4 regions of the Brachybacterium sp. NBEC-018 genome follow, and region 1 is predicted to be linked to each of the others. Evidence: riboswitches for the same ligand, from Rfam matches in the RefSeq annotation. Region 1 holds a riboswitch; each other region holds the start of a gene.

Region 1 (4,330 bases):
GAGGCCCGACGCCATCCCCGCCCTCGCCGAGGAGCTCGCGGAGCTGCTCTCCCAGCAGCGCGCCGCCGCGACCGCCCAGGACCCGCTCGCCTTCGCCGCCGCGGACCTCGACTTCCACCTCGCCCTCATCGCCGCCGCGGACAACAGCGTCGTCGCCGGGATCTGCGAGGACCTCGGCCCCCGCTTCGCCCGCCTCACCGCGGCCGTCCTCGACGAGCGCAGCGGCACCATGCCCGCCCTCCTCGCCGAGCACGAGGAGCTCGCCGCGCTCCTCACCGCGGGAGACCCGGCGGCCTTCGCCGAGCGCCTGCGCGCGCACGTCGAGGACGCCTACGAGCTCGACGGGGGCGCACGATGAGCCGCACCGCGATCCGCGCCCCCTGGAGGCTCGTGGTCCCCGCGACCTTCCTGCTCGCCTGGGGCGGCAACCACTTCACCCCGCTCCTGCACGTCTACGAGTCCGTGGGCCACTACGCCGCCTGGCAGGCGAACCTCCTGCTGGGCACCTACGTCGCCGGGCTCGCCCCCGGCCTGCTCGTCGCCGCCGCGCTCTCCGACCGTCACGGCCGCCGCCCCGTGATGCTCGTGGGCATGGCCGCGACCGTGCTCGGCAGCGCGCTGCTCGCCGCGAGCCCCCATGTCTTCGCGCTGCTGTGCCTGGGCCGGGTGCTCGCCGGTCTCGGGGTGGGCGCCGCCATGTCCGTCGGCACGGCCTGGATGAAGGAGCTCTCCTCGCCGCCGTACGAGATCGGCGCCCCGGCCGTCGCGGGCGCCCGCCGCCCCTCCCTCACCCTCACGCTCGGCTTCGCGCTCGGCGCCGGGGTGAGCGGGCTGCTCGCCCAGTTCGCCCCGCTCCCCGAGGTCCTCCCCTATCTCGTGCACGGCGGTCTCGCGCTGCTCGCGACCCCGCTGCTCCTGCTCGCCCCGGAGACCCGTCATGCCGACGCGCCCGCCGCCGGCCACTGGTGGCAGGACCTCCGCGTGCCCGCCGCCGGGCACCGCCGCTTCACCCGCGCCGTGGTCCCCGCGGCGCCGTGGATCTTCGGCGCGGCCGGCGTCGCCTACGCGGTCATCCCCGCGAGCGTGCAGCACCACCTCGGCGAGAGCGCGACGCTCTACGCGACGGCGCTGACGGTGCTCACCCTCGGCACCGGCGCCGTCGTGCAGTCCTTCGTGCCGCGGCTGGACCGCCTCACCGGCGGCCGCTCCCTGCCCGTGGGCCAGGCGGCCATGTGCGCGGGCCTGCTGCTCGCGGTGCTCGCGACGGCCATCGGCAGCCCGGTCCTCGGCATCCTCGTGGCGATGGTGCTCGGCGCCGCCTACGGCACGCTCGTCGTCGCCGGACTGCTGCAGGTGCAGAGCATCGCGACGGCAGAGGACCTCGCCGGGCTCACCGGCGTCTACTACGCCCTCGCCTACCTCGGGTTCCTGCTGCCGACGATCCTCGCCGCACTGCTGCCGCTGCTCGCCTACCCCGCCTCGCTCTCGATGCTCGTGGTGCTCTGCGCCCTCTGCCTGCTCCTCGTGCGGCGCGGCCTGCGCACCGCCTGAGGCGCTCCCCTCCGGGGGCGACGTCGGCCGCCCGGCCACGGACGCCGCCCCCGCGCGGGCGCCGATCACGTACGGTGGCCTGCAGTGACACGGGGTGCCCGAGGACCGGGCTGAGATGACACCCGTCGAACCTGATCTAGCTCGGACTAGCGAAGGGATGTCGCCATGACACTCGCGCACGCCTCTGCCCCCACCGACCCGGCGGTCCTCGCGGCCGCCCTCGAGGAGGTCCGCACGCGGGTCCCCCTCGTGCAGTGCCTGACCAACGTGGTCACCACGAACCTCGTCGCGAACGCACTGCTCGCCGTGGGCGGCTCCCCCGCCATGGTCGCGGTGCCCGAGGAGGCCGGCATCTTCGCGGGGATCGCCGACGGCGTCCTCGTGAACCTCGGCACCGCCGGCGCCGAGCAGCGGGAGGCGATGGTCGAGGCCGTCGCCGCCGCGCGCACCGCCGGCACCCCCTGGGTGCTGGACCCCGTCGCCGTCGGGACCCTGCCCGTGCGCACGGCCCTCGCCGCGCGGCTCGTGACCGAGCAGCCCGCGATCATCCGCGGCAACGCCTCCGAGATCCGCGCCCTCGCCGGGCTCTCCGCCGGCGGCCGCGGCGCGGACTCGATCGACTCCGCCGACGACTCCCACGAGGCCGCCACGTCCCTCGCCCGCAGCACCGGCGCCGTCGTCGCCGTCTCCGGTGCGGTGGACCTCGTGACCGACGGGGAGAGCGTGGTGCGCGTCGCCACCGGCAGCCCGCTGCTCACGAAGGTCACGGGCGCCGGCTGCGCGCTCGGCGGGATCACCGCGGCCTTCGCCGCCGTGGTCGAGGACCACCTCGTCGCCGCGGTCGCCGCGACGACCGTGCTGACCCTCGCCGCCGAGCGCTCCGCCCGCACCGCCGAGCACCCGGGCTCCTTCGCCGTCGGGCTCCTCGACGGGCTCCACGCGCTGACCGCCCAGGACGTCCGTGACCAGGCGAAGGTGCGATGACCACGATGAGCACCCCTCCTGAGATCGACCTCTCCCTCTACCTCGTCGTGGACCGCCCGCAGCTCGAGCGGGCCGGCCACGACCCCGTCACCGCCGTGCGGGACGCCGTCGCCGGCGGTGTCACGGCCGTCCAGGTGCGTGACAAGCAGCTCCCCACCCGGGACACGCTCGCCTTCTGCGCGGCCCTCGCGGAGACCCTGCCCCCGTCGGTCGCGATCATCGTCGACGACCGCGTCGACGTGGTCCTCGCCGCCCGCGCGAACGGGGTGCGGCTCGCCGGGGTGCACGTCGGCCAGTCCGACCTCCCCGCGCACCTCGTGCGCCGGCTCCTCGGGCCGGACGCCGTCATCGGGGTCTCCGCGCAGACCGCCGCCATGGCCCGCGAGGCCGAGGCCGCCGGTGCGGACCACCTCGGCATCGGTGCCGTCCACGGCACCACCACCAAGGCGGACGCCCCCGCCGTGATCGGGGTCGAGGGCGTCGCCGCCGTCGCCGCCGCGACCGCTCTCCCCGCCGTCGCGATCGGCGGGATCAGCGCCGCGGACCTCCCCGACCTGCGCCGCGCGGGCCTCGACGGCGCGGCCGTCGTCTCCGCGATCTGCTCCTCCCCCTCCCCCTTCGACGCGGCGGCGGAGCTGCGCCGCGCCTGGGAGGGCGCCCGATGAGCCGTCCCGTCCCCCGCGTCCTCAGCATCGCCGGCACCGACCCCACCGGCGGCGCCGGCATCCAGGCGGACCTCAAGTCGATCGCCGCGAACGGCGGCTACGGCATGGCGGCGACGACCGTGCTGGTCGCCCAGAACACCCGCGGCGTGCGCGAGGTGCACGTGCCGCCGCCCGCCTTCCTCGACGCGCAGCTCCGGGCGGTGAGCGAGGACGTCACGATCGACGCCGTGAAGATCGGCATGCTCTTCGACGGCACGATCATCGACACGGTCACCGCCTGGCTGGGCGCGGTGCGCCCTCCGGTGGTGGTGCTCGACCCGGTCATGGTCGCCGCGAGCGGCGACCGCCTGCTCGACGACTCCGCCGAGCAGGCGCTGAGGGACATGCTCCGCCACGCGCACCTCGTGACCCCGAACCTCCCCGAGCTCGCCGTGCTCGCCGAGCAGCCCGAGGCGAGCACCTGGGAGCAGGCCCTCGCCCAGGCGCAGGCGCTCGCCGCCCGCCACGAGGTCCTCGTGCTCGCCAAGGGCGGGCACCTGAGCGGCCCGGATTCCCCCGACGCCCTCGTCGGCCCCGAGGGCGTGCTCGCCGCACTGCCCGGCGCGCGGATCGCGACGCGGAACACGCACGGCACCGGCTGCTCCCTCTCCTCCGCGATCGCGACCCTCCGCGGCCGCGGGGAGGACTGGGCCGGCGCCGTGCGCGGGGCGAAGGTCTGGCTCGCGGGCGCGATCGCCGCGGCGGACTCCCTCGAGGTGGGGCGGGGCAGCGGCCCGGTCTCCCACTTCGCGGCGCTGTGGGAGGCGGCCGGCACCCATGCCCCGGCCGCGGCGACGATCGCCGAGGAGTGGTGGGAGGCGGCCGCCGAGCTGCGCACGCAGATCGACGCGCTGCCCGTGGTGCGCGGCCTCGCCGACGGCACCCTCCCCCGCCCCGCGTTCCACCGCTACCTCGCCCAGGACGCGCTCTACCTCCAGGAGTACTCGCGGGCCCTCGCCGCCGCGTCGACCCTCGCACCCTCCGCCGAGGAGCAGGCCTTCTGGGCCGGGGCCGCCCAGGGCGCGATCGCCGCGGAGACCGAGCTGCACGCGGGACGCCTGGGCCCCGAGGAGCTCTTCGCGGCCCAACCC
Region 2 (4,330 bases), 1.3 Mb from region 1:
CGCTCCGCGAGCGGGTGCCTGCGCCGCGGCGGCCGCTCGCTGTCGACCTCGGCTGCGGCGCCGGGATCGAGTCCCGGTTCCTCGCGGAGAACGGGTGCGAGGTGCTGGCGATCGACGGGGACCCGAGCGTGCGCCCCGTGCTCGACGCGCTCGCGCAGACGCTGCCGATCCAGGTCCTGATCCAGCGGCTCCAGGAGCTGAAGCACCTGCCCGACGCGGACCTCGTGCTCTCCTGCGCGGCTCTGCCGTTCGTGCCCCGATCGCATTGGGATGCCCTCTGGGCGCGTGCCGTCGGCTCCCTGCGGCCGGGCGGGGTGATCGCTGTCGACCTCTTCGGCGACCACGACGACTGGGCATCCGCCGAGGGCACGTATCTGCGTCGCGACGAGGTCGAGGCGATGACCCGCGATCTCGACGTGATCGAGATCGGCGAGGAGGAGTGGGACGGCGGTTCCTTCTCCGGGCGGAAGCACTGGCACACCTACCAGGTCATCGCCCGCCGCCGCTGAGCGCCGTCACCGCTCCCCGGCGAGCGCGACCGCGTCGAGGTCCCCGTCGAGGTCCGCGGGCGTGAGGCGCGGGCCGAGCCGGGCGCCGAGGATCAGCAGCGCCGCCCCGAGCACCATGAGCAGCAGCACCGAGCCGCGAGGGCCGGTGATCCCGGCGAGCAGCGGGAGGTAGAAGGGGTACAGGGCCGGCAGCACGAGGGAGAGGCTGTAGGCGGAGCCGTACCCGGTGGAGCGCACGGCCGTGGGGAAACGCTCGGACAGATACGCGGAGACCGGGCCGTAGGCGGCGACGGTCACCACCTGCAGCAGCGCCGCGCAGAGCGCCGCCCGGGCGAGGCTCCCGGAGCCGACGGCCGCCCACCACAGGGGCGGCCCGAGGAGCAGGGCGGCGATCCCCCAGAGCGTGAGCAGCCGGCGCCGGCCGATCACCGTGGAGAGGTGCCCGGCGAGCGCCATCGCGAGCGCCTGGGCGACGGAGGCGATGCCCATGGCGAGCGCGACCTCGGTGGCGGCGAGGGCGCCGCCCTCCCCGAGCCGCGCGGTGAGCAGCAGGACCGTCGTGTTCGTGAGCAGCCAGAGCCCCGTCATCATGACGAAGGCCTGCCGGAAGGCGCCGGACCAGCGGCCTGCGAGCACCTGCCGGACGCCGCCCCGCACCGGCGTCGTATCCCCGTCCGTCGTGGCGCGGCGGGTGATCGGCGCGTCGACGACGTGCGAGCGGTAGTACAGCAGCATCCCCAGCGAGAGCAGCGCGCCGACGACGAACAGCAGTCGCCAGCCCCAGACGGCGTACTCCTCCGGCCCGAGCACCAGCAGCAGCGTGGCGGTCGCGAAGGCGATCGCCCCCTGCGCCCACGGCGCCATCGAGAGGATCAGGCCGCTCATGAGGCCACGGCGGCGCGGCGGCGACCACTCCATGGCGAGCGGGATCGCGGCGGAGTACTCCCCGGCGACGAAGATGCCGCCCAGGAAGCGCAGACCGAGGATCAGCGCGATCGTGCCCGCGCCCAGCAGCTCGTGCGTGGGCATCGCGGCGATCAGCAGCGCGCACCCGGCGGTGCCGGCGATCGCGACCTGCGTGGTGCGGGTGCGGCCCAGGCGGTCGGAGATCCTGCCGAAGACGACCCCGCCGACGGGCCGACCGAGCATCATCGCGATGACGACGATCGCGCCGGTCGCCGCCGCGACCCCGGGCCCCGCGACCGTGGCGAGCGCGGGGGTGAGCGCGGTGAGCGGCAGGAACACGTGGACGTTGTCGATGAAGTTCCCGACCACGCCGGCGCGGAGCGCGGCGCGCCCCGTGGGCGGCAGACGGTCCGGCGGGCCGACGGGGCCGGGGTGGTCGACCTCGTCGATGGTGGGTGCATCGGTCGCGGGCAGGCGCGAGCGCATGGCGGACATCCCTTCGTCAGTACGAGCTGCATCAGGTTCCACGGGTGTGATCTCAGCGCCGGCGGCGCACCCCGTGTCCGCGATCGAGTATCCCGGGTGCGGGTCGCGCCAGGCCGACGTGTCCACGGGACACCGCCGTCTTCGCGCCGGGGCCCGGGCGCGCCGACCGCCGTCGGCCGACCCGCTCCTGCCGGCGCGCCGCCCTCAGCCGATCTCGTCCGGCCAGCTCCCCGGCATCGAGCCGTCCTCGGCGGCGGGGACCATCCCGCGGTAGCCGGTGACCGTCTCCCACCGGTCTCCGCGGGCGCGGACGAACAGGTAGACCTCGCCGGCGTCCTCGATGCCCGTGAGGGCGTCGCGGCTCTCCCCGCAGCCGTACGGCAACGAGAGCACCTCGATGCTCGACCCCTCGCCGTCCGCCGGGGCTCCGGAGACCCACTCGGCGACCTGAACGGTCCACAGCGGCACGTCGTACAGCTCGTAGCGACCCGTCGCGGGCGGTCCGTCGACCGTGCCGCGCACGACGGCGTCGGACTCCGCCGCCGCGTCCGCGGGCGTCTCCAGGGAGATCCAGTCGATGCAGCTCGCGGCGGTGGCCTCGTCCTCCGGGCGCGTCGCCGGGCCGTCGCAGCCGCTGAGGGCGGCCGCTCCGGCGAGCGCGGCGAGCAGGGTGCGTCGGCGGACCATGGGCACATCGTGCACCCGCCGGACACCGTCGAGGAGGTCCGTGACCGCATCGCAACCGTGATCGTGCACCGGCCGTGGCCTGGCTCGATAGCGTGCAGGGATGACCGCTGACGCCCCCGCCTCCCCGTCCCTCGACCTCCGTGACGTGGAGGCGTTCCTGCGTGTGCCGCGGGTCTCCGCGATCGCCGCGGGCCCGGGCGGCCGGGCGGTCGCGGTGGTGCAGGAGGCCGACGAGCACCTCTCCCGCCTGGTCCCCTCCCTCTGGGAGCTCACGGCCGGCGGCCCGGCCCGGCGACTGACGGTCTCGGAGAAGGGCGAGTCCTCGCCGCGCTTCGCGCCGGACGGCTCGCTGCTGTTCACCTCCTCCCGTCCCGATCCCGCGGGGGACGCGCCCGAGGGGACGACGGCGATCTGGCGGCTGCCGCTCACCGGGGAGGCGCAGGTGCTCGCGCACGCGCCGGGCGGGCTCGAGCTGCTCGACGTGGCCGGCGACGGCACGATCCTCGCCGCGACGAGCGTGCTGCCCGGGGTGAGAATCGAGGAGGACGCCGAGGCGCGCGCGGCGCGGAAGGACGCGAAGCGCACGACGATCTGGCACACGGGCATGCCGATCCGGCAGTGGGACCACGAGCGCGGCGACTCCTCCCGCCACCTCCTGCTCGTCACCGCGCAGGGCGAGCTGCGGGATCTCACGCCGGACGCCGGCACGCTGCCCCTGCACACGGCCTCCGCGACGCTCTCCCGTGACGGGCGCACCGTCGTGACCGAGTGGACCGAGCGGATCGCCCGCGGGGAGACCCGCACCGGCCTGGTCCGCATCGACGCGGCGACCCTCGAGCGCACGGCGCTGCTCGAGGCGACGGACGAGCACGGCTACGACTCCCCCGTGCTGTCCCCGGACGGCCGGCTCCTCGCCGTCACCCGCTCCACCGTCTCCACCCCGACGGACACGAGCTACGGGCGCCTGGAGATCCACGACCTCGAGGGCGGCGGCGTGGTCGCGGCGGATCTCGGCGACCTCACCGCCGGGCAGGTGGTGTGGCAGGCCGACGGCGGCACGCTGCTCGTGAGCGGGGACCTGCACTCCTCCGGTGCGGTGCTCGCGGTCGACCCCGCGACCGGCGCCGTCTCCACGCTCGCCGCGGGCGGCGTGTTCTCCTCCCTCTCCCCCGCGGAGGACGGCTCCGTGCTCGCCCTGCGCAGCGACGTGGCGACGCCGGCCCGCCCGGTGCGGATCACCGCGGAGGGCGCCGTGGAGCTGCCCACGCCGGGCGCCGTCGGCCCGATTCCCGGCACCCTCGAGAAGGTGACCACCACGGTGGACGGCGTCGAGGTGCCCGGCTGGCTGTGCACGCCCGCGGGTGCGAGCGCCGAGGATCCCGCGCCCGCGCTGCTGTGGGTGCACGGCGGCCCGCACTCCTCCTACAACGCGTGGAGCTGGCGCTGGTGCCCGTGGCTGTTCACCGCCCGCGGCTACGCGGTGCTGATGCCGGATCCGGCGATGTCCACCGGGTACGGGGACGCGGGGCTGAACCGCGGCTGGCCGCGCCGGCCCGACGTCGTGCTCGCCGAGTGCGAGGCGCTGCTGGACCTCGTGCTCGAGCGGCCCGAGCTCGACGAGACGCGCACGGCGATGCTCGGCGCGAGCTTCGGCGGGTTCATGGCGAACTGGATCGCCGGGCACACGGACCGCTTCGACGCGATCGTGAGCCATGCGGGGCTGTGGGCGCTGCCGCAGCAGC
Region 3 (4,330 bases), 1.1 Mb from region 1:
GCCCATCGCCGGCTGCGGCCTGCGCCCCGCGACCGCCTACACGCCGGACGTCGCCCCCGGCTCGATCACCCCCATCGAGGGCCTCCCCGCCGACGCCTCGCTCACGGTCACCGGCAAGAACTTCACCGAGCAGCTCATCCTCGGCAAGATCGGCGTGATCGCCGCCCGGGCCGCCGGGTTCCAGGTCGACGACCTCACCAACGTCCCCGGCTCCGTCCCCGTGCGCGAGCTCATGACCTCCGGCGACGCGGACATGACCTGGGAGTACACGGGCACCGCCTGGCTCACCTACATGGGCGAGACCGAGGGCATCCCGGACAAGCAGGCGCAGTGGGAGGCCGTGCGCGACGCCGACGTCGCCAACGGGCTCACCTGGCTGCCGCCCGCTCCGCTGAACAACACCTACGCCCTCGCCGTGCGCTCCGACGCCGTCGAGGAGCTGGGCGGGATCAGCTCCCTGAGCGAGATCGCTGACCTCCCCGTCGAGGACCGCACGATCTGCGTGGAGCCCGAGTTCAACTCCCGCGCCGACGGCCTGATCCCGCTGCTGGAGGACTACGGCATCCCCCGCGACGCCGCCGACGGCGTCCCCGAGGAGAACATCTCGATCTACGACACGGGCGCCGTCTACACCGCGACCGCCCGCGGCGCCTGCAACTTCGGCGAGGTCTTCACGACCGACGGCCGCATCGAGAGCCTGGACCTCACGATCCTCGAGGACGACAAGGGCTACTTCCCCGCCTACAACGTCGCCCCGGTGCTCAGCACCGCGACGCTCGAGAAGCACCCCGAGCTCGCGGACGTCTTCGACCAGATCTCCCCCGCCATCACGGACGACGCCCTGCGGGCGCTGAACCTGCGGGTCGACGAGGGCGGCGAGCTCCCGGCGGACGTCGCCTTCGACTTCATGGTCGAGCAGGGGTTCGTCACGCGCCCCTGAGCGGCCCGCTCCGGCAGGTCACCGCCGCACGGTCCCCAGCAGCCATCGCGAGCCGAGCGCCGCGAGCCACGCCGCGCCGATCCCGATCACCGCGGCGAGTACGAGCTCGACGCCCCACAGCACAGGGCTCGGGATCCCGTAGAACATGACCGCCCACTGCGCGGGGAGGATCAGCAGGAAGCCCAGCACGAGCACGTACGTCACGGGGCTGCGTCCGCGCACGATCAGCCAGCCCAGCAGCCCCACGGCCGGGCCCAGGATCGAGAGGTCCAGCATCCGCGGGAAGGGCTGCGGCATGTCCAGGTCGCCCCGGAGGTACGGGATCACGAGGACCGTCCCGAGCAGGACGGGCACGACGACGACCAGCACGGCGAGCGCCGCCCGCCACAGGGCGGTGGGCGCGAGGGCGAGGCCGCCCGCGAGCACGAGCAGGCCGATCCCGAGCTGGCCGATGCCCTGGAGCCTCAGCAGCGGGTCGTCGAAGCCGACGAACCCGACCGGGGACCATTGCGCGAGCAGGTAGGAGCCGATCACGGTCGCGACGAGGGCCATGCCGTAGCGGGCTCCGTCCCGCCGTTCGCGACGGTCCGGGGCGGGCACGGGCGCGCCGAACTGCGGCCCGTGGAAGCCGGGCCGGGGCTCGGGGAGGCCGGGCTGGGGCTGGGTCATCGTCGCTCCTGGTGGTCCCGCGGTGGCAGGGGCCCACTGTAGGCGCCGCGGTCGCGGAGCACAGCCGATCGGGCAGGTTCGTCGGCCCGTCGGCCCGCAGGTCCGTCGCGATCAGACCGGCCCGTCGGCCCCGCCGACGGACGGCGCCGCCGGCCCTCCCGCTCCTGGGGTACGGTGCTCGCCGATCCCTCGGGTGCCCGTCGCAACGGGCTGAGATCGGACTGTCGCGGTCCGAGTACCGACCGAACCTGCCCGGGTCATGCCGGCGAAGGAAGAAGGAGAGCGACTGCATGTCCGCACGCCCTGAGAACTACCCCACCCACACCCTCGACCACCTCGAGGATCCCGAGCACGGCATCCGCGTGCCCGTCACCCGGATCTCCCAGGACCCCGCCCCGAGCGGCGCGGAGAACCCGCCCGTGACCGTCTACCGCACCGCGGGCCCCGGCTGCGAGCCGGAGGAGGGACTCGCCCCGCTGCGCGCGGACTGGATCCGCGGCCGCGGCGACGTCGAGGACTACACGGGCCGCGGTCGGAGCCTCGAGGACGACGGCCGCAGCGCCGTGCGCCGCGGGGAGGCGAGCGCGGAGTGGCGGGGTGCGCGGCGGGAGCCGCTGCGCGGCCTCGAGGGCCGACGGGTCACGCAGATGCACTACGCCCGCCGCGGGGAGATCACCGCGGAGATGCGGTACGTGGCGCTGCGCGAGGGCTGCGACGTGGAGCTCGTGCGCAGCGAGCTCGCGGCGGGCCGCGCGATCATCCCCGCGAACGTGAACCACCCGGAGGCGGAGCCGATGATCATCGGCCGCGCGTTCCTCGTGAAGGTCAACGCGAACATCGGCAACTCGGCGGTGACCTCGTCGATCGCGGAGGAGGTCGCGAAGCTCGAGTGGGCGACCCGCTGGGGTGCGGACACCGTCATGGACCTCTCCACCGGGGAGGACATCCACACCACCCGCGAGTGGATCCTGCGCAACTCCCCCGTGCCGATCGGCACGGTCCCCATCTACCAGGCGCTCGAGAAGGTGGGCGGGGATGCGAACGCCCTGACCTGGGAGATCTTCCGGGACACGGTGATCGAGCAGTGCGAGCAGGGCGTGGACTACATGACGATCCACGCGGGCGTGCTGCTGCGGCACGTGCCGCTCACGGCGGAGCGGGTCACGGGGATCGTCTCCCGCGGCGGCTCGATCCTCGCCGGCTGGTGCCTCGCCCACCACCGCGAGAACTTCCTCTACGAGCACTTCGACGAGCTGTGCGCGATCTTCGCCCGCTACGACGTCTCCTTCTCCCTCGGTGACGGGCTGCGTCCCGGCTCCCTCGCGGACGCGAACGACGCCGCCCAGTTCGCGGAGCTCGACACGCTCGCGGAGCTCACCGCCCGCGCCTGGGAGCACGACGTGCAGGTCATGGTCGAGGGGCCGGGGCACGTGCCGCTGCACCTCGTGCGGGAGAACGTGGAGCGCCAGCAGGAGCTGTGCCACGGCGCCCCGTTCTACACGCTGGGCCCGCTCGTCACGGACATCGCCCCCGCGTACGACCACATCACCTCCGCGATCGGCGCCACCGAGATCGCCCGCTACGGCACGGCGATGCTCTGCTACGTGACGCCCAAGGAGCACCTGGGCCTCCCCGACCGCGACGACGTGAAGACCGGCGTGATCACCTACAAGATCGCCGCCCACGCGGCGGACGTCGCCAAGGGCCACCCCGGCGCCCGCGACCGCGACGACGCGCTCTCGAAGGCCCGCTTCGAGTTCCGCTGGCGGGACCAGTTCGGTCTGTCCCTGGACCCGCAGCTCGCGGAGCAGTACCACGACGAGACGCTCCCCGCGGAGCCCGCGAAGACGGCGCACTTCTGCTCGATGTGCGGGCCGAAGTTCTGCTCGATGCGGATCTCGCAGGACATCCGCGACACCTACGGGGACATGCCCGCCCAGGAGCGGATCGCGCTCGCGGGCATGGAGGCGAAGTCCCGGGAGTTCCGCGAGCAGGGCGGCACGGTGTACCTGCCCTCCCCATCGGTGCCCGCTCGCCCGTAGGATCGAGGGGTCCCCACCGGTGCCAGCGTCGGCAGCGATGCCCTGAACCACCCCGCGCTGGAGCCCCTGTTGAGCACCTCGACCACCACCCTGCCGCCTGCGGCCCCCGCTCCCCTGCCCCCGGGCCGGCTGCGGCTGGTCATCCTCGCGATGGCGCTCGGCGCCTTCGCGATCGGCACCACCGAGTTCGCGTCGATGGGTCTGCTGCCGCAGATCGCGCGCTCGCTCGAGGTGAGCGTGCCGCAGGCGGGCATGCTCATCACGCTCTACGCGCTGGGCGTGGTGATCGGGGCGCCGCTCGTGACGATCGCCGCGGTGCGCGTGCCGCGGGCGAGGCTCCTGGTGGTGCTCATCGCGCTGATCGGCCTCGGGAACCTGGCCTCGGCGATCGCGCCGAGCTTCACGGTGCTCGCCCTCGCCCGCTTCGTGGCGGGGCTGCCGCACGGCGCGTTCTTCGGGGTCTCGGCGCTCGTCGCCTCGCGCCTGTCCCCGCCGGGGCGGCGCGCCCGCTCGGTGTCCCTCGTGATGCTGGGCCTGACGATCGCGACGATGCTCGGCGTGCCGGCGTCGACAGCGCTCGGGCAGTCGGTGGGCTGGCGCTCGGCGTACGTGATCGTCGTGGTGCTCGCAGCGGCGTCGACCCTCGCGATCTGGCGCCTGGTGCCGGAGCCGGAGGGCT
Region 4 (4,330 bases), 160 kb from region 1:
ACCGTGGGCCCGATGTTCCTCGAGGCCGGGATCGAGCACGTGCCCATGGTGTTCCGTCACCCCAGCAGGTCGACGATCTCCTGACGCCCGAAGTACGCGGCGGTGTCGCGGGCATTCGGCGTCCCGGCCGCCGGATCGGCGCCCGCGTCGAGCAGCGCCTGCACCACGGCCGTGTCGCCCTTGAAGGCGGCGCCCGCGAGCGGGGTCTGCCGGCGGTCGTTCGCGAGGTCCACGTCGGCCCCGCGCGCGGCGAGACCCCGCACGAGCTCCGCGTGCCCGTGGTAGGCGGCGAGCATGATCGGGGTGTTGCCCGCGGCGTCCTGCATGTCCACCGGGACGCCCTGGTCGATGACGGGCAGCAGGGCGAGGTCGCCGCCGCGGGCGAGGTCCATGATCTGCTGGGCGAGGGCCACGACCTGCTCGTCGGCAGGATCGGTCTGGTCGTTCATCCGGGCAGGCTAGCCCAGAGCAGCTGCGCGAGGGCGGGCCAGACCAGCAGCAGGGCCGCGACCGCGCCGCCCACGAGGTCCGCCCGCGTGAAGCGGCTGGGCAGCGCCCAGGTGCGCCGGGTCGCGGTCGCGAAGCCGCGCGCGTCGAGGGCGAGGGCCTGCTGCTCCGCGCCGCGCAGGGAGTCCACGAGCAGGGCGAGGGTCGCGCCGGCGAGCATCCGCGGGGAGCGGCGGCCGCCGCGGCCGCGCAGCACCCGGGTCGAGGTGATGATCTCCCACTGCCGGCCCGTGTGCCCGGCCCGCACGAGCGCCGCGACGACCGCGACGACGGGCCGCGCCGGCCAGCGCAGCCGCCCGCCGAGCGCGTCGCCGAGGGCCGTGACGTCCAGGCTCGTGAGCGCGATGACGCCGGGGGCGACGAAGGCGGTGATCCGGCAGGCCTCCTTGAGGCCCAGCAGCCAGGCCTCGCCGCTGAGGGCCGGCGCCTCGCCCAGCAGCGCCGTCGTCCAGGCGAGGCTCACGGCGGAGAGCAGCACCGGGGCGAGCCGCCACGCCGCGCCGCGCACGGAGCGGAGCACGAGCGGGGCGAGCAGCACGGTGGGCAGCAGGGCGAGCAGCCCGCCCTGCCAGGTGGAGACGGCGTAGGAGCCGACCGCCGCGAGGATGCCGATCAGGCAGAGCGTCAGCGGGTTCAGCGCGTCCGCGGGCCGGGTTGCGGGGCGGGGGACGGGCAGGATCCGCCGATCGGGCTCGTCGGACGCCCCGGGGTCGGTGGCCGCCGGTCCCTCCGCCGTGCTCGCGGCCGTCCGGGCGGGGGAGGGGTCGCCGCCCAGGTGGTGCCGGGACCCTGCGGAGGCGACGAGCACCGGGTCGTGGGAGGCGGCGACGACGGCGGTGCCACGATCCCGGGCCTCCTCGAGCAGGGCGAGCACCGCCGCCCGCCGCTCGCCGTCCAGGCCCACGGTCGGCTCGTCGAGCAGCAGCACGTCCGGTCGAGCGGCGAGGGCGGCGATGATCGCGAGCCGCCGCTGCTCCCCGCCGGAGAGCCGGTGCGGATTCGCCTCGGCGAGGTGGGCGAGGCCGGCGCGGTCCAGCAGCGACTGCGCATCCGCCGCGGCCGCGGGATCCGCCGCGTCGCCGAGCTCCCCGCGCACGGTCGAGGCGAGGAAGAAGTGCGCGGGGTCCTGGGGGACGAGCAGCAGCGAGCCGGGTCGCCGGCCGGGCTCCGCGGCGAGGGAGCGCAGCAGGGTCGTCTTCCCCGCGCCGCTCGCCCCGGTGACGACGGTGAGCAGCCCCGGCTCGATCCGCAGCTCCGGCTCCGGGGACGGTCCCGCGGCGGGCTCCGGCTCCTGCAGCTCGGGCCGCCGGTCGAGGACCTCCTCGGGCGGGCCGTCGGCGAGTACCTGCGCGCCGGGGCCCAGGACGACGATCCGGTCGAGGTGCTCCCGCCACGGCTCCACGTGGTGGTCGGCGATGACGAGGGTCCGCCCGGCGGAGGCGGCGAGCACGGCGCGGCGCACCGTCGCGGCCGCCTCGGCATCGAGCATGCTCGTGGGCTCGTCGAGCAGCATCGCCTCGGGGCGCAGGGCGAGGGCGCCCGCGAGGGCCACCCGCTGCTGCTGCCCGCCGGAGACGGCGAGCGGGTCCCGGGAGCCGTCGACGTCGACCGCCGCGGCCTCCAGGGCGCGCCGCACCCGCTCGTGGATCTCGGGGCGGGGGAGGGCCGCGTTCTCCGGGCCGATCGCCGCGTCGCGCGCGACGGTCGCGCCCACCACCGCATGCGCGGGGTTCTGCAGCAGCAGCCCCCGCTCCCCGGGGCGGGAGGGCCCGGCGGGGGCCTGCTCGAGGTCCCCGGCCTCGGGGTCGAGCAGGCCCGCCAGGGCGCGCAGCACGGTGGACTTCCCGCTCCCGCTCACCCCCGTGAGCAGCACCCTCTGCCCGGCGGGCACGCGCAGCTGCAGGCCGTCCAGAGCGAGCTCGTCCCGGCCCGTGGGGCGCCAGCGCACCCCGTCCAGGAGCAGCTCCGTCACGCAGCCGCCCTCACGCGGCGGTCGTGGCGGCGGCGCGGCGCTCGCGGTCCCGGTCCCGGCCCGCGGGCAGCGCGTCGAGCGCTCCCGTCGCGCCGAGCGCCCGCACGGCCGCCCAGCCGAGGGCGCCGCACAGCAGCGCGCCGGAGACCAGGAAGAAGGCGAGCAGGAGCAGGGCGAAGGTCCAGCTCATCTCCGGGTAGTAGGAGAAGCGCTCCCACACCCATTCGAGCGCCGCCGCGATCACGCCGCCGAGCATCGCGACGGGCAGCGTGAAGCGGCGGTAGGCGAAGATCAGGAAGCCGATCTCGACGCCGCCGCCCTGCAGCAGGCCCGAGACGACGGTGCCCCAGCCCCACTGGCCGCCGAGGATCATCTCGAGGGTCGCGGCGACGAGCTCCGCGAGCAGGGCAGCCCCGGGCTTGCGCACGATGAGCGCGGCGAGCACGGCGGGCAGGAACCAGATGCCGGCGAGGATGCCCTCGGCGGGCTTGAAGGCCGCGGTGAGCGGCCCGATCAGCGAGTACAGGGCCCCGTATCCCAGGAACGCGACCCCGAAGGCCGCTCCGATCGCGACGCTGACCAGCAGGTCGATCGTCCTCATGCGTGTCATTCCGACTCCTCTCCTCGTGGAAAGGGGCGTCCGGCGCCTGGGGCGCCGCGACGGATATCCCGACTCCCTCCGCCGGAATGACCCGGTTCAGGTTCGAGGGTCTGCGCATGCGCGCACTCTCAGCACCGTGCGGTGCTCCCCTGTCAGTGGATGACCGCGCGCCAGTCTACCGTCGCGCGCGGATCGCCTGGTCGATCGCCTCCGCGGTGGACCGCGGGTCCACGGGGGAGAGGAGGTAGTGCGTGCCGCCGCGGCCGATGATCTCGACCTGGGTGCCCGGCCGGGTCACGAGCAGCCGGTAGGTGGCCTGCGGGTCCGGGAGCGTGTGGGTGCGGCGCGAGCCGACGGCGGTGAGCTGCTCGGACGTCGGGGTGAGGACCCGGCCGCGCCGCCAGCCGTAGCCGCCCACGGTGACGCCCACCACCGAGCTCTCCAGCTCGCGCAGCTGCACGGTGCGGAAGTCCTCGACGGGCCAGGTGGCCTGCGGCCAGAACCCGCCGAGGCTCACGGTCACGCCGCGACCGTCGACCAGGACGCGCGTCGCATGGTGCGACCACGTCCACACGGCGAGCAGCGCGAAGAGCACGGCGACGGCGACCAGCAGCGGGACCGGGACGCCGCCGCGGGCGAGCGACAGCAGCACGAGCACCACCCCCGAGGCGGCGGTCAGGCCGATCCGGGTCCAGCCCACGGCCGACGGCCGGGTCGAGTCGGTGTACGACGGCGCCTCGGGCCTCATGCCCGCCCCGCGTGCGCGCTCACCAGATGCGGACGCGCTCGGCGGGCGCCCGGTACATGCCGTCGCCCTCGCGCACGTCGAACGCCTCGTGGAAGGCGTCGAGATGGCTCACCACCGTGTTGCAGCGGAACTCCATCGGCGCATGGGGGTCGATCGCGAGGCGGCGGATCGCCTCCTGCGGCCGGGTCAGGCCCCGCCACACGGTCGCCCAGGACCAGAACACGCGCTGCAGGCCGGTGAGACCGTCGAGCTCGGGGGAGTCCTCGCCCGCGGTCGCGAGGTAGGCCTTCACCGCGATCGTGAGGCCGCCCAGGTCGCCGATGTTTTCGCCGACCGTGAGGGCGCCGTTGACGTGGTGGGCGTCGTCGAGGTCCCGGGGCGAGAGCGCCGAGTACTGCTCGATGAGGGCCGCGGTGCGCTCGTCGAAGGCGGCGCGGTCCTCCTCGGTCCACCAGGTGACGAGGTTGCCGTGGCCGTCGAACTTCGAGCCCTGGTCGTCGAA

What was found. A riboswitch is a leader RNA that binds a small molecule or an ion and turns the genes downstream of it on or off. The one in region 1 is predicted to bind thiamine pyrophosphate.
Region 2: another riboswitch for thiamine pyrophosphate. It lies ahead of NLU66_RS07235 (MFS transporter); the one in region 1 lies ahead of thiM (hydroxyethylthiazole kinase).
Region 3: another riboswitch for thiamine pyrophosphate. It lies ahead of thiC (phosphomethylpyrimidine synthase ThiC); the one in region 1 lies ahead of thiM (hydroxyethylthiazole kinase).
Region 4: another riboswitch for thiamine pyrophosphate. It lies ahead of NLU66_RS14205 (ECF transporter S component); the one in region 1 lies ahead of thiM (hydroxyethylthiazole kinase).

What each region holds. Positions count from the first base shown of each region.
Region 1 is NZ_CP100650.1:2,966,178-2,970,507, forward strand. Features, by position in the region: gene NLU66_RS13450 (GntR family transcriptional regulator) at 1-358, shown strand, start outside; gene NLU66_RS13455 (MFS transporter) at 355-1,551, shown strand; TPP riboswitch at 1,632-1,726, shown strand; gene thiM (hydroxyethylthiazole kinase) at 1,717-2,535, shown strand; gene thiE (thiamine phosphate synthase) at 2,541-3,200, shown strand; gene NLU66_RS13470 (bifunctional hydroxymethylpyrimidine kinase/phosphomethylpyrimidine kinase) at 3,197-4,330, shown strand, end outside.
Region 2 is NZ_CP100650.1:1,619,866-1,624,195, reverse strand. Features, by position in the region: gene NLU66_RS07240 (class I SAM-dependent methyltransferase) at 1-509, shown strand, start outside; gene NLU66_RS07235 (MFS transporter) at 516-1,901, opposite strand; TPP riboswitch at 1,893-1,985, opposite strand; gene NLU66_RS07230 (hypothetical protein) at 2,106-2,588, opposite strand; gene NLU66_RS07225 (prolyl oligopeptidase family serine peptidase) at 2,689-4,330, shown strand, end outside.
Region 3 is NZ_CP100650.1:153,362-157,691, forward strand. Features, by position in the region: gene NLU66_RS00665 (glycine betaine ABC transporter substrate-binding protein) at 1-940, shown strand, start outside; gene NLU66_RS00670 (hypothetical protein) at 959-1,609, opposite strand; TPP riboswitch at 1,789-1,902, shown strand; gene thiC (phosphomethylpyrimidine synthase ThiC) at 1,900-3,651, shown strand; gene NLU66_RS00680 (MFS transporter) at 3,721-4,330, shown strand, end outside.
Region 4 is NZ_CP100650.1:3,125,349-3,129,678, reverse strand. Features, by position in the region: gene NLU66_RS14220 (GNAT family N-acetyltransferase) at 1-84, shown strand, start outside; gene NLU66_RS14215 (ankyrin repeat domain-containing protein) at 57-449, opposite strand; gene NLU66_RS14210 (ATP-binding cassette domain-containing protein) at 446-2,479, opposite strand; gene NLU66_RS14205 (ECF transporter S component) at 2,490-3,080, opposite strand; TPP riboswitch at 3,137-3,241, opposite strand; gene NLU66_RS14200 (hypothetical protein) at 3,256-3,828, opposite strand; gene NLU66_RS14195 (M13 family metallopeptidase) at 3,848-4,330, opposite strand, start outside.